2 regions of the Streptomyces sp. NPDC028928 genome follow, and region 2 is predicted to be linked to the other one. Evidence: riboswitches for the same ligand, from Rfam matches in the RefSeq annotation. Region 2 holds a riboswitch; the other holds the start of a gene.
The links. Region 2 has a riboswitch for S-adenosylmethionine ahead of thrC (threonine synthase). Riboswitches for the same ligand answer to the same signal wherever they lie in the genome.

Region 1: another riboswitch for S-adenosylmethionine. It lies ahead of ACZ4U1_RS32515 (aminotransferase class V-fold PLP-dependent enzyme); the one in region 2 lies ahead of thrC (threonine synthase).

What each region holds. Positions count from the first base shown of each region.
Region 1 covers NZ_JBVHVI010000015.1:225,072-236,013, forward strand. The annotation lists gene ctaD (aa3-type cytochrome oxidase subunit I) at 1-296, shown strand, start outside; gene ACZ4U1_RS32475 (cytochrome c oxidase subunit 4) at 293-691, shown strand; gene ACZ4U1_RS32480 (L,D-transpeptidase) at 851-2,113, shown strand; gene ACZ4U1_RS32485 (response regulator) at 2,158-2,559, opposite strand; gene ctaE (aa3-type cytochrome oxidase subunit III) at 2,738-3,358, shown strand; gene qcrC (cytochrome bc1 complex diheme cytochrome c subunit) at 3,421-4,233, shown strand; gene qcrA (cytochrome bc1 complex Rieske iron-sulfur subunit) at 4,230-5,288, shown strand; gene qcrB (cytochrome bc1 complex cytochrome b subunit) at 5,285-6,919, shown strand; gene trpD (anthranilate phosphoribosyltransferase) at 7,041-8,105, shown strand; SAM riboswitch class IV at 8,185-8,301, shown strand; gene ACZ4U1_RS32515 (aminotransferase class V-fold PLP-dependent enzyme) at 8,431-9,792, shown strand; gene ACZ4U1_RS32520 (serine/threonine-protein kinase) at 9,921-10,942, shown strand, end outside.
Region 2 covers NZ_JBVHVI010000003.1:114,986-125,927, reverse strand. The annotation lists gene groL (chaperonin GroEL) at 1-556, opposite strand, end outside; gene ACZ4U1_RS09630 (cold-shock protein) at 856-1,059, opposite strand; gene ACZ4U1_RS09625 (MoaD/ThiS family protein) at 1,509-1,784, opposite strand; gene thrC (threonine synthase) at 1,933-3,216, opposite strand; SAM riboswitch class I at 3,235-3,377, opposite strand; gene ACZ4U1_RS09615 (glucosyl-3-phosphoglycerate synthase) at 3,534-4,478, shown strand; gene ACZ4U1_RS09610 (alpha,alpha-trehalose-phosphate synthase (UDP-forming)) at 4,553-5,992, shown strand; gene otsB (trehalose-phosphatase) at 5,997-6,854, opposite strand; gene ACZ4U1_RS09600 (DUF3263 domain-containing protein) at 6,891-7,115, opposite strand; gene ACZ4U1_RS09595 (ABC transporter substrate-binding protein) at 7,166-8,440, opposite strand; gene ACZ4U1_RS09590 (ROK family protein) at 8,553-9,494, shown strand; gene nagA (N-acetylglucosamine-6-phosphate deacetylase) at 9,494-10,654, shown strand; gene ACZ4U1_RS09580 (1-phosphofructokinase family hexose kinase) at 10,777-10,942, shown strand, end outside.

The DNA.
Region 1 (10,942 bases), on a different contig from region 2:
TCTCGACCATCAGCTCCTTCCTGCTCGGCCTGTCGATCCTGCCGTTCCTCTACAACGTGTGGAAGACGGCCAAGTACGGCAAGAAGGTCGAGGTCGACGACCCGTGGGGCTACGGCCGCTCGCTGGAGTGGGCGACCTCCTGCCCGCCGCCGCGGCACAACTTCCTCACCCTGCCGCGGATCCGCAGCGAATCCCCGGCGTTCGACCTGCACCACCCTGAGATCGCCGCGCTCGAACAGCTCGAGCACGCCGGTCACGGCACCGCCGTCGCGGGCAGCAAGGAGGCCGGCAAGTGAAGATCCAGGGTCGGATGTTCATCTGGCTGAGCGTCTTCATCCTGATCATGGCCATCGTGTATGGCGTGTGGTCGAAGGAGCCGGCCGGTACCACCGCTCTCTTCCTGGCCTTCGGCCTGAGCGTCATGATCGGCTTCTACCTGGGCTTCACCGCCCGGCGGGTCGACGCGGGCGCCCAGGACGACAAGGAGGCCGACGTCGCGGACGACGCGGGCGAGCTGGGCTTCTTCAGCCCGCACAGCTGGCAGCCGCTCATGCTGGGCTTCGGCGGCGCGATCGCCTTCCTCAGCATCGCGGTCGGCTGGTGGCTGATCTACTTCTCCGCCCCGTTCATCCTGGTCGGCCTGTTCGGCTGGGTGTTCGAGTACTACCACGGTGAGAACCGCACCCAGTAGGACACGCGGAACGCGCCGGGAGCCCGGACCCTCCCCTCGGGGGGTCCGGGCTCCCGGCTTTTCCGTCGCTTCCGGCGGGTCCTTCCTTTGCCGCAATGCCGTTCCCTCGTACGAGTTACCTGCCGCGCCGGTACGGTCTCCAGCTCATAGCGTGATCGTATGAACCACACTCCGCGGACCCGCACCGTCGTCAGCTGCACGCTGCTGGTGACCGCCCTCGGCGCGGGCGTCACCGCTTGCGGTTCGGACGGCAACCCCCTGTCGGCCAGGCCGTACGACGCAGCGGGCCTGATCTCCTTCAACGGCCCCACCGAAGCGGGGAAGCGGGCCGACCCGGACAAGCCCCTGGAGGTCACCGCCAACAGCGGTGAGGGCCGGATCACGGACGTCACCGCCCAGGACTCCACAGGGCGCTATGTGGCGGGCGAACTCGCCGCCGACGGCAGCCGTTGGCACAGCACCTCACCACTGGCCGCCAACGCCCACTACACGGTCACGGTGAGCACCGAGGACGAGGACGGCGCGCCCGGCCGCAAGGTCCTCACGTTCGACACCAGCAAGCCCACCAGCAAGAAGCGCCTGAACGTCACGTTCGGGCCGGAGAAGGGCACATACGGCGTCGGACAGCCGATCACGGCCCAACTCGACCACGAGATCAAGGACAAGGCGCAGCGCGCCATCGTGGAACGCGCCCTGCGGGTGGACTCCACGCCGGCCGTGCCGGGCGCCTGGCACTGGGTGGACAACAAGGAACTCCACTACCGTCCCAAGGAGTACTGGCCCGTCCACGCCACCATCCAGGTGCACAGCAACCTGGACGGCGTCAAGATCGGCGACCGGCTGTGGGGCGGCGCGTCCAAGCCGCTGACCATCACCACGGGCGACAAGATCGAGGCCGTCACCGACGCCGCCTCGCACCAGATGACGGTCTACAAGAACGGCCAGGAGATCAACCAGATCCCCGTCACGACGGGCAAGCCCGGCTTCGAGACCCGCAACGGCGTCAAGGTCGTCCTGGCCAAGCAGTACTTCGTACGCATGCGCGGCACCACGGTCGGCATCGCCGAGGGCAGCGCCGACTCCTACGACCTGCCGGTCTACTACGCCACCCGCGTCACCTGGTCCGGCGAGTACGTCCACGCCGCCCCCTGGTCCGTGGGCTCCCAGGGCTACGCCAACGTCAGCCACGGCTGCACGGGGATGAGCACGTCCAACGCCGAGTGGTTCTTCGAGACCGTGCGCGAAGGGGACCTCGTCAAGGTCATCAATTCCAACGGCGACGACATGGAGCCCTTCGGCAACGGCTTCGGCGACTGGAACGTCGACTGGCAGAAGTGGCGTCAGGGCAGCGCCCTCTTCAACGGCAAACCGGACGGCCCGGCCCCGTCGGACGCCCTGAGGATCCAGCCAGCGGCCCTGTGAACGCGCCGCGGGGGCGCGAGGCACGAGCCCCGCGCCCCGACCCGCTAGGCGCCGACCAACCGCTTCCGACGCAGCAGGGAAGCCAGGGCCGAGGCGAACTCCACCGGATCCACCGGCAGGGTGACCGCCGCGTCCGCCCGGCTCCACGTGGCCAGCCAGGCATCCTGCGGCCGTCCCATCAGCAGCAGCACCGGCGGACAGCCGAACACCTCGTCCTTGATCTGCCGGCACACTCCCATGCCCCCCATCGGCACGGCCTCGCCGTCGAGCACGCACACATCGATGCCGCCCTTGTCCAGCTCCCGCAGCACCGCGTCCGGCGTCGCGCACTCCACGAACTCCACCAGGGGGACGTCCGGGGCCGGCCGACGCCCGGCGGCCAGCCGTACTTGCTCGCGGGTGTTGGAGTCGTCGCTGTAGACCAGCACCGTGGCGGTCGGCTGCATTGTTCCTCCGAGACGTCAGCGTCGTACGGACAGGACGGGCAGGCCCGTTCCGGCGGATGTTACTCCCGTCGTCGTCCCCGTGAACACCACGTCGAACACCACGTCAACACCGGTCTGGCGGGTGGCAACACTCCGAACGGCACCCCCCGGAGTGAGCGCGAGATAAGCGACCGACATAATGTCGGTCGTGGCGACAGCAACGACAGTAGAAACCGGGCACGCGCACCCGTCGGTCAACCGGCCGAACCTCACCAGCGTCGGAACCATCATCTGGCTGAGTTCCGAGCTGATGTTCTTCGCGGCCCTCTTCGCGATGTACTTCACCCTCCGGTCGGTGACCGGACCGGTCCACTGGAAGGAACAGGCGGAGGCACTCAACGTGCCCTTCTCCGCCACGAACACCACGATCCTGGTGCTCTCCTCCCTCACCTGCCAGCTCGGCGTGTTCGCGGCCGAGCGCGGCGATGTGAAGAAGCTCCGTGGCTGGTTCATCCTCACCTTCATCATGGGTGCGATCTTCATCGGCGGTCAGATCTACGAGTACACGGAGCTGGTGAAGAAGGACGGCATCTCGCTGTCCTCCGACCCGTACGGCTCGGTGTTCTACCTGACCACCGGCTTCCACGGCCTGCACGTGACGGGCGGTCTCATCGCCTTCCTGCTGGTCCTCGGCCGCACCTACATGGCCAAGAGGTTCACTCACGAGCAGGCGACCGCCGCCATCGTCGTGTCCTACTACTGGCACTTCGTCGATGTCGTCTGGATCGGCCTCTTCGCCACGATCTACCTGATCAAGTAGCCGGGACCGCTCCCGCACATCCAGAAGCACCGACGCAGAAGATCCTGACACCGGGGTAATCCGTGAAAAAGCTCTCCGCACGACGACGCCATCCGCTGGCGGCGGTCGTCGTCCTACTCCTCGCGCTGGCGGCCACTGGGGGGCTGTACGCCGCGTTCGCGCCTGCGGGCAAGGCGCAGGCCGATGAATCCTCCCAGTCCCTGACCATCAAGGAGGGCAAGAAGCTCTACGAGGTCGGCTGCGCCAGCTGCCACGGCACCGGTGGCCAGGGCTCCTCCGACGGCCCGAGCCTCGTCGGCGTGGGTGCCGCCGCTGTCGACTTCCAGGTCGGCACCGGCCGTATGCCCGCCGCGACCTCGCAGGGCGCCCAGGTCCCGCGCAAGAAGCCCATCTACACGCAGGCCCAGATCGACCAGCTCGCCGCGTACGTCGCCTCGCTGGGCGCCGGCCCGAGCGTGCCCACCGAGCAGCAGTACGGCCCCGAGGGCGCGGACATCGCCAAGGGTGGCGAGCTGTTCCGCACCAACTGCGCGCAGTGCCACAACTTCACCGGCAAGGGCGGCGCCCTGACCAAGGGCAAGTACGCGCCGAGCCTGGAGGGTGTCGCTCCGAAGCACATCTACGAGGCCATGCAGACGGGCCCGCAGAACATGCCGTCCTTCCCCGACACCACGATGTCGGAGAAGAACAAGAAGGACATCATCGCGTACCTGAACGCGGTCAACGGCAGCGAGACGGAGAACCCGGGCGGTCTGGAGCTGGGCGGCCTCGGGCCGGTCAGTGAGGGTCTGTTCGGCTGGATCTTCGGCCTGGGCGCGCTGATCGCGGTCGCCGTCTGGGTCGCCGCTCGGACCGCAAAGGCCAAGAAGTCATGAGTAGCCAAGACATTCCTGAAGAGAACCTGCCCGCTGAGCAGGACCACGCACACGGCGCGGTAGGGATCGCGGACGAGGAGAACCCGTTCGCCGACCCGGGCCTGCCGCCGCACGAGCACCGGATCCAGGACATCGACGAGCGGGCCGCCAAGCGGTCCGAGCGCATGGTCGCCCTGCTGTTCACGGTGTCGATGCTGGCCACCATCGGCTTCATCGTCGCGTACCTGGCCATCCCGACCGACAAGTCGATCTTCGTCTTCCCGATCGGGCACATCAGCGCGATGAACTTCGCGCTGGGCCTGACCCTGGGCGTGGCGCTGTTCTGCATCGGCGCGGGCGCGGTCCACTGGGCCCGCACCCTGATGTCCGACGTGGAGGTCGCCGACGACCGGCACCCGATCGAGGCTCCCGCCGACGTCCGGGCGAAGGTCCACGCGGACTTCCGCCAGGGCGCCAAGGAGTCGGCGCTCGGCCGCCGCAAGCTGATCCGCAACACGATGTTCGGCGCGCTGGCCCTGGTGCCGCTCTCCGGCGTCATGCTGCTCGGCGGCCTCGGCCCGGCGCCCGGCACCAAGCTGCGCCACACCATGTGGGCCAAGGGCATGCGCCTGGTCAACATGAACACCAACCAGCCGCTGCGTCCCGAGGACGTCGCCGTGGGCTCGCTCACCTTCGCCAAGCCGGACGGCCTGGAGGAGCACGACGAGGAGTTCCAGAACGAGATCGCCAAGGCTGCCCTGATGATCGTCCGGATCCAGCCGGGCAACATCAAGGACAAGCGCGAGCTGGAGTGGTCGCACGAGGGCATCGTCGCGTACTCGAAGATCTGCACCCACGTCGGCTGCCCGATCTCGCTGTACGAGCAGCAGACCCACCACGTGCTGTGCCCGTGCCACCAGTCCACCTTCGACCTCTCCGACGGTGCCCGAGTGATCTTCGGCCCCGCCGGCCACGCCCTGCCGCAGCTGCGCATCGGCGTGGACAGTGAGGGTTACCTCCAGGCGCTCGGCGACTTCGAGGAGCCCGTCGGTCCTGCATTCTGGGAGCGCGGATGAGTACTTCAGAGAACGAGACCCGCTCTCGCGGGAAGGCTCCGGCCGGCGAGCGGATCGCCGACTGGGCCGACGGCCGGCTCGGGATCTACTCCCTGGCCAAGGCCAACATGCGCAAGATCTTCCCCGACCACTGGTCGTTCATGTTGGGTGAGGTCTGCCTCTACAGCTTCATCATCATCATCCTGACGGGTGTCTATCTGACGCTGTTCTTCCACCCGTCGATGAACGAGGTGGAGTACCACGGCTCCTACGTCCCGCTCCAGGGACAGCTGATGTCCGAGGCGTTCAGCTCGACCCTGCACATCTCCTTCGACGTGCGCGGTGGTCTGCTCATCCGGCAGATCCACCACTGGGCCGCGCTGATCTTCCTCGCCGGCATGTTCGTGCACATGATGCGCGTGTTCTTCACGGGCGCGTTCCGCAAGCCGCGTGAGATCAACTGGCTGTTCGGCTTCCTGCTGTTCGTCCTCGGCATGTTCACCGGTTTCACCGGTTACTCGCTCCCGGACGACCTGCTCTCCGGCACCGGTGTCCGCTTCACCGAGGGCGCGATCCTGTCCGTGCCGATCGTCGGCACGTACATCTCGATGTTCCTCTTCGGCGGCGAGTTCCCCGGCCACGACTTCGTGGCGCGGTTCTACTCGATCCACATCCTGCTGCTGCCGGGCATCATGCTCGGCCTGGTGGTGGGCCACCTGATCCTGGTCTTCTACCACAAGCACACGCAGTTCGCGGGTCCCGGAAAGACCGAGAAGAACGTCGTCGGCATGCCGCTGCTGCCCGTGTACATGGCCAAGGCCGGAGGCTTCTTCTTCCTGGTCTTCGGTGTCATCGCGGCCATCGCGGCCGTCGCGCAGATCAACCCGATCTGGGCCATGGGCCCCTACCGTCCGGACCAGGTGTCCACCGGCGCCCAGCCCGACTGGTACATGGGCTTCGCCGAGGGTCTGGTCCGCTACATGCCGGGCTGGGAGATCAACCTCTGGGGTCACACGCTCGTCCTGGGCGTGTTCATCCCGCTGGTGCTCTTCGGTCTCGTCCTGATGGCGATCGCGGTCTACCCGTTCATCGAGTCCTGGATCACCGGCGACAAGCGCGAGCACCACATCCTGGACCGCCCGCGCAACGCCCCGACCCGCACGGCCTTCGGTGTCGCCTGGGTGACCGTGTACATGGTCGGTCTGGTGGGCGGTGGCAACGACCTCTTCGCCACCCACTTCAGCCTGTCGATCAACGCCGTCACCTGGTTCGTCCGGATCGCCTTCTTCGCCGGACCGGTGATCGCGTTCATCGTCACCAAGCGGATCTGCCTCGGCCTGCAGCGGCGCGACCGCGACAAGGTGCTGCACGGTCGCGAGACCGGCATCATCAAGCGGCTGCCGCACGGTGAGTTCATCGAGGTGCACGAGCCGCTCAGCCAGGAGCAGCTGCACACGCTCACCGCGCACGAGCAGTACAAGCCGGCCGAGATCGGTCCGACGGTCGACGAGAACGGTGTCGAGCGCAAGGTGAAGGCCTCGGAGAAGCTGCGCGCGAAGCTCTCCAACGCCTACTACGGCGAGGACAACCAGATCCCGAAGCCGACCGTCGAGGAGTACAAGGAGATCACGAGCGGCCACGGCCACCACTGATCCCCGCGTCGCCACGCCACGCTGAAGGGCCCCGTCCGTAACCCGGACGGGGCCCTTCGCCGTGCCGCCGGCTGGATAGGGTGGGGTACGACGGAGCAGGAACCTGTACGAGGAGCGGCTGATGAGCGCTGTGACCCCCGCTGGAGGCGACACCGCGGCGGGCCGCTCCTGGCCCGCCCTGCTGAACGGCCTGCTGGACGGCCGGGACCTGTCCGCCGACGACACCGCCTGGGCGATGGACCTGATCATGCGCGGGGAGGCGACCGACGCCCAGATCGCCGGGTTCATGGTGGCACTGCGGGCCAAGGGCGAGACGGTCCAGGAGATCACCGGACTCGTCCGGACCATGTACGCGCACGCGAACGTCATCGAGGTGCCCGGACCGGCCGTGGACATCGTCGGCACCGGCGGCGACGGCGCCAAGACGGTGAACATCTCCACCATGTCCTCGATCGTCGTCGCCGGCACGGGCGCGAAGGTCGTCAAGCACGGCAACCGCGCCGCGTCCTCCGCCTCCGGCTCCTCCGACGTCCTGGAGAAGCTCGGGATCAACCTGAACCTGACCCCGCAGCGGGTCGCCGAGGTCGCCGAGGAAGCCGGCATCACCATCTGCTTCGCGGTCCGGTTCCACCCGTCCCTGCGCCATGTGGCCCCGGCCCGCGCCCAGTTGGGCATCCGGACCACCTTCAACGTGCTGGGCCCGCTCACCAACCCGGCCCAGGTGCGGGCGCAGGCCGTCGGGGTGGCGGACCCCCGGATGGCGCCGATCGTCGCCGGTGTCCTCGCCGAGCGGGGCAACTCCGCGCTGGTCTTCCGGGGCGAGGACGGCCTGGACGAGCTGACCGTCACGGCGCCCTCCCGGGTGTGGGTGGTGCGGGACGGCAAGGTGACGGAGGAGACCTTCGACCCGCGGGACGTCGGCATCGGCCTCGTCCCCGTGGACGCCCTGCGCGGCGCCGACGCCTCCTACAACGCGGAGGTCGCCCGGCGGCTGCTGGACGGCGAGATGGGCGCCGTACGGGACGCCGTGCTGCTGAACTCGGCGGCGGCGCTGGTGGCCCTCCAGCCGACGGACGCGCCGCTCGCCGAGCAGCTCCGGGCCGGCATGGCGAAGGCCGCCGAGTCGATCGACTCGGGCGCCGCGAAGCGCACCCTGGACCGCTGGGTGGCCGTCAGCAACGCCTAGCGGGTTTCACCCGTCGTCGTCCCGCGATCCGGACACCGGGTTGCGGGGCGACGATCACATCGCGTACGTTCCTGTACCAGGTCATGAGTGACAGTCATGAGGCCCCGGCCGACTGTCCGGCAACCCTCCGTCCGTGGCGGGGTGCCCCGGGTGAAGACCAGGCCGTGCACAGCAAGGTGTACGGCAAGCGCGGATCCCTCACGAACCCAGGGATCCTGGTCGTCGAGGAGTCTTCCGTGAGCAAGCGAATGCGTTAGGGCCGCAGAGCCCCGCCTCCGCACACCCTTTTCCTTCTTCTTCCTCTTCCTCTCACGGGAGTTCCGCCATGTCCGTCTCCAGCGCTGCCTCCGACCAGACCGTTTGCACCCCTCTGCCCGTTCTGGGGCGAGATGTCACTGTCCCGCTCGTCACCGGCGGCGAAGTCACCTACGCCGCACTCGACTACGCGGCCAGCGCCCCCGCCCTCCAGCGCGTCTGGGACGACGTCGCCGCGTACGCCCCGTACTACGGCAGCGTCCACCGCGGTGCCGGCTACCTCTCCCAGCTCTCCACGGACCTGTTCGAGAACGCGCGGAACACGGTCGCCGACTTCCTCGGCTGCCGGGCCACCGACCAGGTGGTCTTCACCCGCTCCACGACGGACTCCCTCAACCTCCTCGCCCGCGTGATCCCGGCCGACTGCCAGGTCTTCGTCTTCGAGACCGAGCACCACGCCTCCCTGCTGCCCTGGCAGGACGCGCGGGTCACCTACCTCGACGCCCCGCGCACCCCGCAGCAGGCCGTCCAGACGCTGGAGCGGGCCCTCGCCGACCGCGACCCCTACGGCCCGGCCCTGGTCTGCGTCACCGGCGCCTCCAACGTCACCGGCGAGCTGTGGCCGGTGCGGGAACTGGCCGCCGCCGCGCACGCCCACGGCGCCCGCATCGTCCTGGACGCCGCCCAGCTCGCCCCGCACCACCCGGTGTCCGTCACCGACCTCGACGTCGACTGGATCGCCTTCTCCGGCCACAAGCTGTACGCCCCCTTCGGCTCCGGCGTCCTGGCCGGCCGCGCCGACTGGCTCCAGGCGGCCGAGCCGTACCTCGCGGGCGGCGGCGCCAGCCGCAAGGTCACCCGGCGCGAGGACGGGGGAGTGGCCGTCGAGTGGCACGAGACCGCGGCCCGCCACGAGGCCGGCTCCCCGAACGTCATCGGCGCCTACGCCATCGCGTCGGCCTGCAAGGCCCTGACCGAGGCGGGCTGGGACACCCTGGTGGCCCGCGAACAGCAGCTCGTCCGCGCGGTCCGCGAGGGCCTCGCCGAGGTCCCCGAGGTGAAGATCCTCTCCCTCTTCGGCGACGACGCCCCGCGGGTCGGCGTCCTCTCCTTCGTCGTCGAGGGCTGGAACAGCTCCCACTTCGCCGCCGCCCTCTCCGCCGAGTACGGCATCGGCGTCCGCGACGGCCTCTTCTGCGCCCACCCCCTGGTCCGCACCCTCCTCGGCAGCGACCCCCAGACCCAGGGCGAGTGCGGCGCCCCCGACGCGGCACCCGGCGAGAAGTCCCTCAACGCCATCCGCGTCAGCTTCGGCGCCGGCACCCCCGACGAACACGTCGAGCGCTTCGTCAGCGCCGTCAAGGAACTGGTGGCGGAGGGCGCGAAGTGGACGTACAGGACGGAGGACGGCCGCTGCGTGCCGGCGGTGTGATGCGGCGCCCCGCACCCGTCCGACGCTGAGGCGCATATAACCTCCCCCTGACGACACGTTGGACAGGGGGACCCGGAGTGCAGCCGCTGCGCGCAGCAGACCCGCGCCACATCGGCCCGTATACAGTCATGCACAGACTCGGCGCGGGCGGCATGGGCGAGGTCTACCTCGCCGCGTCCCGCACGGGCCTCAGACTCGCGGTGAAGGTGGTGCGGGCCGAGCACGCCGAGGACCGTACCTTCCGCGCCCGCTTCCGCCACGAGGTCCGCGCCGCCCAGACCGTCGGCGGCGCGGGCACGTACACCGCACGGGTCGTGGACGCCGACACCGAGGCCGAACGGCCCTGGATGGCGACGGAGTTCGTGCCGGGCCCCAATCTGCGGGACGCCGTCCTGGACCACGGCGCGCTGCCCGGGCCCGCGGTGCGGATCCTCGCCGCCGCACTCGGCGAGGCGCTGGCCGCCATCCATGCCAAGGGCCTGGTCCACCGGGACCTGAAACCGTCGAACATCCTGCTCGGCCCGGACGGGCCCCGGGTCATCGACTTCGGGATCGTGCGGGCCCTGGAGGCCACCGCGCTGACCCGCACCGGCGCGGTCGTCGGCTCGGTCGGCTACGTCTCTCCGGAGCAGATCCGCAACGGGGGCCAGGTCGGCCCGCCGAGCGACGTCTTCTCCCTCGGCGCGGTCCTCGCCTACGCGGCGGGCGGCCGGGAACCCTTCGGCGAGGGGCAGGACTCGGTGGTCCTGCTGCGCATCCTGACTCGTGACGTCGACCTGTCCGGCGTCCCGGAGGACATCCGTCCGCTGGTGGCGGCCTGCCTGCGCGAGGACCCGCTGGAGCGCCCGGAACCGGCCGAGGTGGTGGCGAGCGCCGGCTTCACCCCGAAGACCCTGCGCACGGCCGTCCGCCCGGACTGGTACGGCCCGGCCGCGCGGCCCCGCCCGACCCCCGACGACCGCCCCAGCGGAGTGGAGTACCTGGCCCCCGCCCCCGCCGCCTCGACCTCCGCCCCCACCAGTTCGCCCGCTCCCACGACCCCGACCCCTGCTTCTGCCGCCTCGGCTCCTGCCTCTGCCGGCTCGACCTCCGCCCCCACCAGTTCCGGCTCGCCCGCTCCCACGACCCCGACCCCTGCCTCCGCCGCCTC
Region 2 (10,942 bases):
CGAGCTCCAGGCCGAAGGTGTTGCTCTCCTCGACGGTGATGACGCCTTCCTTGCCGACCTTGTCCATGGCCTCGGCGATCAGCTCGCCGATCTGGGTGTCGGCGGCGGAGATGGACGCGGTGGAGGCGATCTGCTCCTTGGTCTCGACGTCCTTCGCCTGCTCCAGCAGGGCGGCGGAGACGGCCTCGACGGCCTTCTCGATGCCGCGCTTCAGGGCCATCGGGTTGGCGCCGGCGGCGACGTTGCGCAGGCCTTCCTTGACCAGGGCCTGGGCGAGCACGGTCGCGGTGGTCGTACCGTCACCGGCGACGTCGTCCGTCTTCTTGGCGACTTCCTTGACCAGCTCGGCGCCGATCTTCTCGTACGGGTCCTCGAGCTCGATCTCCTTGGCGATGGAGACACCATCGTTGGTGATCGTGGGGGCGCCCCACTTCTTCTCGAGGACGACGTTGCGGCCCTTGGGGCCGAGCGTCACCTTCACGGCGTCCGCGAGCTGGTTCATGCCGCGCTCGAGGCCGCGCCGCGCCTCCTCGTCGAACGCGATGATCTTGGCCATGTGAAGTGGTCCCTCCAGGACTGGGGGTGATTCCTTCGGACCGCGCCCGCGCCCGCGACGGACGGCTCGCCGGCCTCGTGGTTCCTTGCCCCACCTGGCCCGCGGGCCTCACCGACCCGGTCCTTCACTGTCACTCTCACCTTCAGAGTGCTAACGCCAATGATTAGCACTCGGCATGGTCGAGTGCAAGCGCCTAGGGGGGTACGGCGCCCCCGTCAGCCGCCCGCGAACAGAGGCGTCCGGGGACGGCGAAGGGCCCGCACCCTCTGCGAGGTGCGGGCCCTTCGTACAAGAAACGTTCAGGCGGTGACGCGAACCATGTCGGCCTGCGGGCCCTTCTGGCCCTGCGAGATCTCGAACTCGACCCGCTGGCCCTCTTCCAGGGTGCGGTAGCCGTCCATCTGAATCGCGCTGTAGTGGACGAAGACGTCCGCACCACCGTCGACCGCGATGAAGCCGTACCCCTTCTCCGCGTTGAACCACTTGACGGTGCCCTGAGCCATGCCTAACTCCCCTATTACTGGCCCTTGCACAGATCCACACTTCGCGGACCCGGGTCAGACCTCACCCCCCATTGGTCGGGGGCGTGCGCCGGAACGCGTCGACCGCGGCTGAATGTATCTGTCCAACTGCCGTCTGCAACAGGTCAATCGGACGAGAATTCTGGACGCGAGCGGTCCGGAATCTGGGGAGAATTCACCCGAATTCGGGGCAAGTCGGGCCCCATAAAAGCCGCAAAAGCCACAGAGAACCCCCACACTTTGGCTACTTCTTGTCGGGGCGCGCGGCATGTTTCCAGGGCCCGTGACTCGAAGGTCCAGCCCGTGTTCCCCAACTCTACCGCGCTCAATCACACAGAATTGCCCCCTCCGCTTCTCTCACGGAGGGGGCAATCCGATGAACAGCCGGTAATCGGCGTTACCGACGGTAATGAGCGGACATATGGACGGGCTCAGCCGCCCGCGACCGCCGGAATGATCGACACGCCGGCGCCGTCGGGCGTCGCCGTCTCCAGGCCCTGCTCGAAACGGACGTCGTCGTCGTTGACGTACACGTTCACGAACCGGCGCAGCTTGCCCTGGTCGTCCAGCACGCGCGCGGCGATGCCCGTGTGGTTCTTCTCCAGGTCGGCGATGACCTCGGCGAGCGTCGCGCCCTCGGCGGCGACCTCGGCCTGCCCGCCGGTGTAGGTGCGCAGGATGGTGGGGATGCGAACGGTCACGCTCATGCGGTGAGACCTCCGGTCGGGTTCACGGGTACGGCGGGGCAGCGCCCCAGGGGCTCGGGGCTGTGGTGAGTGTGCGGCTGCCGCCGCGCGGGCGCGACCGGCCACCACCGGTACGCGGGCCCGGTTCGGCCTTCCGGCGGAGCGCCTGTCATGCGAGGCCGGCCTCTCGGAAGGAGTCCAGGGTCGGGCGGATGGTGGCGGTGAGGCCGGTCCCGGCCACCGCGTCCAGGGTCTTCAGGCCGTCGCCGGTGTTGAGGACGACCGTAGTCTTCGCCGGGTCCAGCAGGCCCTCCTTGAGCAGCTTGCGGGTGACGCCGACGGTCACGCCGCCGGCGGTCTCCGCGAAGATGCCCTCCGTGCGGGCCAGCAGCTTGATGGCGTCCACGACCTCCTCGTCCGTCACGTCCTCCACGGCACCGCCGGTGCGGCGGGCGATGTCCAGGACGTACGGACCGTCGGCCGGGTTGCCGATGGCCAGGGACTTGGCGATGGTGTTCGGCTTCTGCGGGCGGACCACGTCGTGGCCGGCCTTGAAGGCGGTCGACACCGGGGAGCAGCCCTCGGCCTGCGCCCCGAAGATCTTGTACGGCTTGTCCTCGACCAGGCCGAGCTTGATCAGCTCCTGCAGACCCTTGTCGATCTTGGTGAGCTGGGAGCCGGAAGCGATCGGGACCACGATCTGGTCCGGGAGCCGCCAGCCGAGCTGCTCGCAGATCTCGTACGCCAGGGTCTTGGAGCCCTCCGCGTAGTACGGCCGCAGGTTGACGTTGACGAAGCCCCAGCCCTCGCCGGCCGGGTCGCCGATCAGTTCGGAGCAGAAGCGGTTGACGTCGTCGTAGTTGCCCTCGATGCCGACCAGCTCGCCGCCGTAGACCGCGGCCATGACGACCTTGCCCTGCTCCAGGTCGTGCGGGATGAACACGCAGGACCGGAAGCCGGCCCGGGCGGCGGCGGCGCCGACGGCACCGGCCAGGTTGCCGGTGGAGGAGCAGGAGAGGGTGGTGAAGCCGAAGGCGCGGGCGGCCTCCAGGGCCTGGGCGACGACCCGGTCCTTGAAGGAGTGGGTCGGGTTGCCGGAGTCGTCCTTCACGTACAGCCCGCCGGTCACGCCCAGCTCGCCCGCCAGGTTGTCGGCCTTGACGAGCTTGGTCCAGCCGGGGTTCAGGTTGGGCTTGTCGGCGACGTCCGCGGGCACCGGCAGCAGCGGCGCGTACCGCCAGATGTTCGCGGGACCGGCCTCGATGCGACGGCGCAGTTCCTCGGTGTCGTAGGCGGAGAAGTCGTAGGCGATCTCGAGTGGGCCGAAGCACTCCTCGCAGGCGAAGACCGGGCCGAGCGGCACGCGGTGACCGCACTCGCGACAGCTCAGTGCCGCGGCGGGGCCGAGGTCGACGGTGGATTCGCTGGAGGTGGCAACTGTCTGCACAGCCATGTGAGGCGAGGCCCTTTCTCCTCATCTTCCTCACGACGCATCTCGCCGTGAGACGGATTTGGCACCTTCCCTAGCCGGGAGCCTCGCTTGGAAGACGAGAATCGGCTGGAGGGTTGCCGGGGCTTCATCGGGCCGTGTCCCTCTGCCCCTCTGGATGAGCGGTATGCGGTTGTGGACGCCGGTCGACCCCCGACATGCGATGGTCATCGGCGTTGTTCAAGACTGTAACCGAAGGCCAGGACAGTTGAGATAGTCGTCCGAACCGCGAGATGGATCACACGGTGACGTGTGGTCGTGACAGTGAGGAGCCGCCGACCGTGCTGGAAGAAGTCGAGCGCTGGCTGAGCACCCGCTCCTGGTCCGTGGCCGACCGCCCGCTGCACCAGGTCCTGGCCGCCAAGCAGCGCACGGGCCAGACGATCAGCGTCGTCCTGCCCGCCCTCAACGAGGAGGAGACCGTCGGCGACATCGTCGCGGTCATCCGGCACGACCTCGTGGAGCAGGCGCCGCTCGTCGACGAGATCGTGGTCGTCGACTCCGGCTCCACCGACCGCACGGCCCAGGTCGCCGCGCGCGCCGGCGCCCGGGTCGTCCACCGCGACGACATCCTGCCCCGCATCCCGGCCGTCCCCGGCAAGGGTGAGGTGCTGTGGCGCTCGCTGCTGGTGACCAGCGGGGACATCGTCTGTTTCATCGACGCGGACCTGAAGGAGTTCTCCTCCGACTTCGTCACCGGGATCGTCGGCCCGCTGCTGACCGACCCGGACGTCGACCTGGTCAAGGGCATGTACGACCGCCCGCTCGCCGGCAGTGCGGGGCAGGGCGGCCGGGTCACCGAACTCATGGCCCGCCCGCTGCTGAACATGCACTGGCCGCAGCTGGCCGGGTTCGTGCAGCCGCTGGGCGGCGAGTACGCGGCCCGCCGCTCCCTGCTGGAGCAGCTGCCGTTCCCCGTCGGCTACGGCGTGGAGCTGGGCATGCTGGTGGACGCGCTGCACCTGGTGGGCCTGGACGCGCTGGCCCAGGTCGACGTGGGCGTGCGCAAGCACCGGCACCAGGACGGGCAGGCGCTCGGCCGGATGGCGGCGGCGATCTACCGCACGGCCCAGCTGCGGCTCGCACGCGGGCACCTCGTCCGGCCCTCCCTCACCCAGTTCGAGCGGGGCGAGGACGGGTTCGAGCCACGCACCTACTCGGTGGACACCGAGGAACGGCCGCCCATGGTGGAGATCGCGGAGTACGCCGAGCGGAAGGTGGCGTGAACAGGCCGTATACGGTCGCCCCGCCGGGCGGGCGGCACGTTTGAGTGTTTCCGGGCCGGGCTAGGTTGAGGCGTATGGCTTCCACGCGTGGTGCTGTCGACAAGGCTCAGGTGCTGGTCGCGTCGAATCGCGGCCCGGTCTCCTATCAGGTGGGCGAGGACGGTGCGCTGCACGCCAGGCGAGGCGGCGGCGGACTGGTCTCGGGACTGTCCGCCATCGGGTCGGACGCCGGCTCGGTGTGGGTGTGCGCCGCGCTCGGCGACGGCGACCGGGCGGCGGTGCGGCGCGCCGATGGCGGGCTGCTGCCGGCCGAGGACACCGGCGGGCAGCGGGTGCGGATGCTCGACATCGACGCGACCGTGCACGCCGAGGCGTACAACGGGATCGCCAACTCGGTGCTGTGGTTCGTCCACCACATGCTGTACCAGACCCCGCTGGAGCCGGTCTTCGACGCGGAGTTCCGGCGGCAGTGGGGGTCGTACGAGGCGTACAACCGGGCGTTCGCCGAGGCGCTGGCCGAGGAGGCGGCCGAGGGCGCGGCGGTGCTGATCCAGGACTACCACCTGGCCCTCGCCCCCCGGATGCTCCGCCGGCTCCGTCCCGACCTGCGCATCGGCCACTTCTCGCACACCCCGTGGGCACCGCCGGACTACTTCCGTGTGCTGCCCGACGACATCGCGGCCGAGCTGCTCGGCGGGATCCTCGGCGCGGACCGGGCGGCGTTCCTCACCCGGCGGTGGGCGGACGCGTTCACCGACTGCTGTCACGCGGTGCTCGGGCCCGGCATCCCGTCCGGCACCCGGATCGGGGTGCACGGGCTCGGCGCGGACGCCGACTTCCTGCGCGAGCGGGCGCACCGGCCGGACGTGGACGAGCGGATGGCGGCGCTGCGGGAGGAGATCGGGGAGGGCCGCCGGACGATCGTCCGGGTGGACCGCACCGAGCTGTCCAAGAACATCGTGCGCGGGCTGCTGGCGTACGAGCAGCTGCTGGAGGACCACCCCGAGTGGCGGGAGAAGGTCGTCCACGTGGCCTTCGCCTACCCGTCCCGGCAGGACCTCGCCGTGTACCGCGAGTACACCGCCGAGGTGCGACGGGTCGCGGACGAGATCAACGAGCGGTACGGCACGGCGGGCTGGACGCCCGTCGTGCTGCACGTGAAGGACGACTTCGCCCGCTCCCTGGCCGCGTACCGGCTGGCCGACGTGGCGCTGGTGAACCCCATCCGCGACGGCATGAACCTGGTCGCCAAGGAGGTCCCGGTCGTCTCCGACGCGGGCTGCGCGCTGGTGCTGTCGCGGGAGGCGGGGGCGTACGAGGAGCTGGGCGAGGACGCGTTCACGGTGAACCCGTACGACATCGCGGGGACGGCGCGGGCCCTGCACGAGGCGCTGACCCTGCCGGCCGGCGAACGGGCGGAACGCTCGAAGCGGCTGGCGGCCGCGGCGACCGCGCTGCCGCCGGCGCGGTGGTTCCTGGACCAGCTGGACGCGCTGACCGATCAGCCGAGCTGAGCGGTCAGCCGAGCTGAGCGGCCAGCGTCCTGAGCAGCTCCACGACCCCCTCCGGGCCGTTCACCACCAGGTCGGCGCGTTCCGCCAGTTCGGTGACCTCGGTGCTGCCGCTGCAGACCAGCAGGCCGGGGGTGCCGTCGGCGCGGAGTTCCTCGACGGCGGCGAAGGCGGGCAGGTCGCCGAGGTCGTCGCCGGCGTAGACGACGCAGCCGGCCTGGAGGGTGCGGGCGTGGTCGAGGAGGGCCACGCCCTTGTCCATCCCGGGCGGGCGCAGCTCCAGGACCATGCGGCCGGGCTCCACGATCAGGCCGTGCCGGCCGGCGAGGTCGGCGAGGGGGGCGCGCAGGGCCTCGAACGCGGCCTGCGGGTCGGCGGCGCGGCGGGTGTGCACCGCGAGCGCCCGGCCCTTCTCCTCGATCCAGGTGCCCTCGCCGGCGCCGGCGCGCCGGAGCAGTCCGGGCAGCTCGGCGCGGACGGCGGCGACGCCGGGGTGCGGGGGCGGCGCGGTGACGGTGCCGGTGGCCGCGTCCCAGCGTTCGGCGCCGTAGTGGCCGAGGACGGTGAGGTGCTCCAGGCCGGGGACGCCGGCGAAGCCGCCGTAGCGGACCGCGACCTCGGGCGGGCGGCCGGTGATCACGGCGACGGAGGCCACCTCGGGCGCGAGCGCGGCCAGCGCGGGTACGGCGCCGGGGTGCGCGCGGGCCTGCTCGGGGTCGGCGACGATCGGGGCGAGCGTGCCGTCGAAGTCGAGACCTACGAGGGCGGTGCGGGGCTTGGCCAGCAGTGCGGCGAGTCCGTCCCGGCCGGCTCGGGTGCGCGGGGTCGGCAGCGGGTGCCGGGGGTCCGTGGTGTGGGTGCCCATACGGCGACCCTATCCACGAGGCACCCGGTCCACTCCTCAGCGCTCGGCGCGGCGGGCCTCTCTCATGCGGCGGAGGCGGTTGACCGTGACCGGGTCGTGGGCCAGGGCCCGCTCGTCGTCCAGCAGGGCGTTGAGGAGCTGGTAGTAGCGGACGGGGGACAGGTCGAGTTCCTCGCGGATGGCCCGTTCCTTCGCGCCGGGGCCGGGGAAGGCCCGGCGCTCCAGCGCAAGGATCGCTTTTTCGCGGGTGCCCAGTTCCATGCCCGCCACCGTAGCGGCGGGCACGGACAACGGGCCTAGGGGGTTTCCCCCTAGTTCGCGTTGCTGCTGTCGGCCGCCGTGGCCGCCGACTGCAGGCGGGTCAGCACGCCGGCGGGGCTGCCGCCGGGGGCGACGGCCTGGCCGATGTCCTGCTTGACGGAGGCGCTGACCGCCGCCCAGGAGGTCTTGCCGACGGGGTACAGCTCGGAGGTGGGCAGCTGCTCCAGGAAGGGGTGCAGGGCCTTGTCGGTGGACGCGTTCGACGCGGCCATCGTGTTGGAGGCGGAGCCGGTGACCGGCAGCAGCCCGTACGTGCGGGAGAAGTCGAGGACGTTCTTCTCGGTGTAGACGAAGTCGAGGAAGTCGCCGATCTGGTCGGCGTGCCCGTTCTGCTTGAAGCCCATCATCCAGTCGGCGACGCCCATGGACGCCCTGGCCTTGCCGGTGCGGCCCGGCATCGGCACCATGCCGAACTTCACGCCCTTCTTGGACGCCTGCTGGATCAGGGTGGGGTGCCCGTTGAGCATGCCGACCTGGCCGTCGGCGAACGCGGCGAAGGCGTCCGCGCGGTTGAGCTTGCCGGGTGCGACCGGGCCGGTCAGGCCCTTGCCGACCAGCTCGTCCTTGAGCCAGGTGAAGGTCTCCACGTTCGCCGCGGAGTCGATGGTGTAGGTGCCGATCTCGTCGGTGTAGCCGCTGCCGCCGCCGAGCAGCCACTGCATGGTCTCCGCCTGGGCCTCCTCGGGCCCGAGCGGCAGGGCGTACGGGTACTTCACGCCCTTGTCCTTGAGCGCCTTCGCGTCGGCGGCGAGGTCGTCCCAGCTGGCGGGCGGGGTGATGCCGGCCTTGGCGAACAGGGTCTTGTTGTAGAAGAGCACGCGGGTGGAGGCGGCGAAGGGGATGCCGTACTGCGTGTGCTTCCACTCGCCGGCGTCGGAGAGCTGGGAGAGGAAGTCGGCCTGGGTGCGGATGGAGAGCAGGTCCGAGGCCGGGTAGAGCTTGCCCGCGGCGGCGTAGTCGGCGTAGGCGCCGATCTGGGCCATGTCGGGGGCGTGGCCGGCGTCGACCATCTCCTTGACCTTGCGGTCGACGTCGTTCCAGGAGTAGACGCTGACCTCGACCTTCACGCCCGAGTGCTGCTTCTCGTACTCCTTGACCAGGGCGTCCCAGTACTTCTTGGAGCTGTTCGCGGCCGAGTCGCCGTAGTCGGCCGCGACCAGTCTGAGGGTCACGTCGGAGGAGCCCGTGCTCCCGCAGCCGCCGAGGACCGCCGTCATGCCCAGTGCGGACACCACCGCGATCGTTCCTGCCGTACGCCGACGCACGCTCAAAGCCCCAACCCTGCTGTCTGACCGTTCAATATGTGGACACATAAGGTCTACACCACGTGAGTGGACTAGACCTCTCCCGGGTAGGAGGGTCACACTAGGCCCCGTGGTGAGACATGTCATCGCCCTCGACGTGGGCGGTACCGGGATGAAGGCCGCCCTCGTCGGCGACGACGGTGCGCTGCTCCACCGCGCCCGCCGCGCCACCGGCCGCGCACGCGGCCCCGAGGCCGTGCTCGCGGGCATCCTCGACTTCGCCGCCGAGCTGCACGCCCACGGCGTCGAGCAGTACGGCGAGAGCGCCGGCGCGGCCGGCATCGCGGTCCCCGGCATCGTCGACGAGCGGACCGGCACCGCCGTCTACGCGGCCAACCTCGGCTGGCGGGACGTACCCCTGCGCTCCCTCCTCGCCGACCGGCTCGGGGTGCCCGTCGCCCTCGGCCACGACGTGCGCACCGGCGGCCTCGCGGAGGGCCGGATCGGCGCGGGCCGCGGCGCGGACCGGTTCCTGTTCGTGCCGCTGGGCACCGGGATCGCCGGCGCCATCGGCATCGACGGGCGGGTGGAGGCCGGCGCGCACGGGTTCGCGGGCGAGATCGGCCACATCGTCGTACGCCCCGGAGGCGCCCCCTGCCCCTGCGGGCAGCGCGGCTGTCTGGAACGGTACGCCTCCGCGTCCGCCGTCAGCGAGGCCTGGGCGGCGGCCTGCGCAGACCCGGACGCGGACGCGGCGGACTGCGCCAGGGCCGTCGCGTCCGGCGACCCGGACGCCGTCCGGGTCTGGCGGGAGGCGGTGGACGCGCTCGCCGACGGACTGGTCACCGCGCTCACCCTGCTGGACCCCCGCACACTGATCATCGGTGGCGGGCTGGCCGAGGCGGGGGAAGTGTTGTTCCAGCCGCTGCGGGACGCCGTCCGGCGACGGGTCACCTTCCAGAAACTGCCGGCCATCGTCCCCGCCGCCCTCGGCGACACGGCCGGCTGCCTGGGCGCGGGGCTGCTCGCCCGGGATCTCCTCGACACCCCTGACCCCTCGGAGGTAACCGCCTGATGGCTTCCAGCTTGGTTCTCGCAGGTGCCCGGGTGGTCCTGCCCAGCGGCGTGGTGGACGACGGACGCGTGGTCGTCCAGGGTACGAAGATCGCGGCCACGGCCGCCGAAGACGCGAAGGACGCCGTGGGTGCCGGGACCCTCGACGTCTCCGGCCACTGGCTGGTCCCCGGCTTCGTCGACATCCACAACCACGGCGGAGGCGGAGCCTCCTTCTCCGGTACCGCCGAGGGCATCCTCACCGCCCTCCGCACGCACCGCGCGCACGGCACCACCACCCTCGTCGCCTCCACCGTCACCGACGAGATGGACCTGCTGGTCCGCCAGGCCGGCCTGCTCAGTGAGCTGGCCGAGCAGGGCGACATCGCGGGCATCCACTTCGAGGGGCCGTTCATCTCCCCGTGCCGCAAGGGCGCGCACTCCGAGGCGCTGCTGCGCGACCCGGACCCGGCCGAGGTCCGCAAGCTGATCGACGCGGCGCGCGGCAAGGCGAAGATGGTCACCCTCGCGGCCGAACTGCCCGGCGGCATCGACTCCGTACGGCTGCTCGCCGAGCACGGCGTCATCGCGGCGATCGGACACACGGACGCCGGCTACGAGCAGACGGTCGAGGCGATCGACGCGGGCGCCACGGTCGCCACCCACCTCTTCAACGCCATGCCCGCCCTGAACCACCGCGCGCCCGGCCCGATCGCCGCCCTGCTGGAGGACGAGCGGGTCACGGTCGAGCTGATCAACGACGGCGTCCATCTGCACCCCGCCGCGCTGGAGCTGGCGTTCCGTCACGCGGGAGCGGACCGGGTCGCCTTCATCACCGACGCGATGGACGCGGCCGGCACCGGCGACGGCCGCTACATGCTCGGCCCGCTGGAGGTCGAGGTCAGCGAGGGCGTGGCCCGGCTGGTCGAGGGCGGTTCGATCGCGGGCTCCACGCTCACCCTGGACCGCGCCTTCCAGCGGGCGGTGACCGTCGACAAGCTCCCGGTGGAGGACGTCGTGCGGGCCCTCTCCGCCACCCCGGCCCGCCTGCTCGGCCTCTCCGACCGCATCGGCTCCCTGGAACCCGGCAAGGACGCCGACCTGGTCCTGCTGGACGCGGACTTCGCGCTGAAGGGCGTGATGCGGCAGGGCGAATGGGTGGTAGCGCCCCAACTGCCCTGATCCGTACCGGTGTCGAAGAGACGGTGGCCGACCCGCGCTCTGGGCCGACCGCCGTCTCTTTGGCATGATCGTGCCCCCGGAAACCGAGACAGGCGCACAGACTTCGAGGGAGGTCGGCCCGGGTGATCCTCACGGTCACGCTGAACACCGCTCTCGACATCACCTATCGCGTACGGTCGCTGCGCCCGCACACCTCGCACCGGGTCTCGGAGGTCACCGAACGCCCCGGCGGCAAGGGCGTGAACGTCGCCCGCGTGCTGGCCGCGCTCGGACACGCGGTGACGGTCA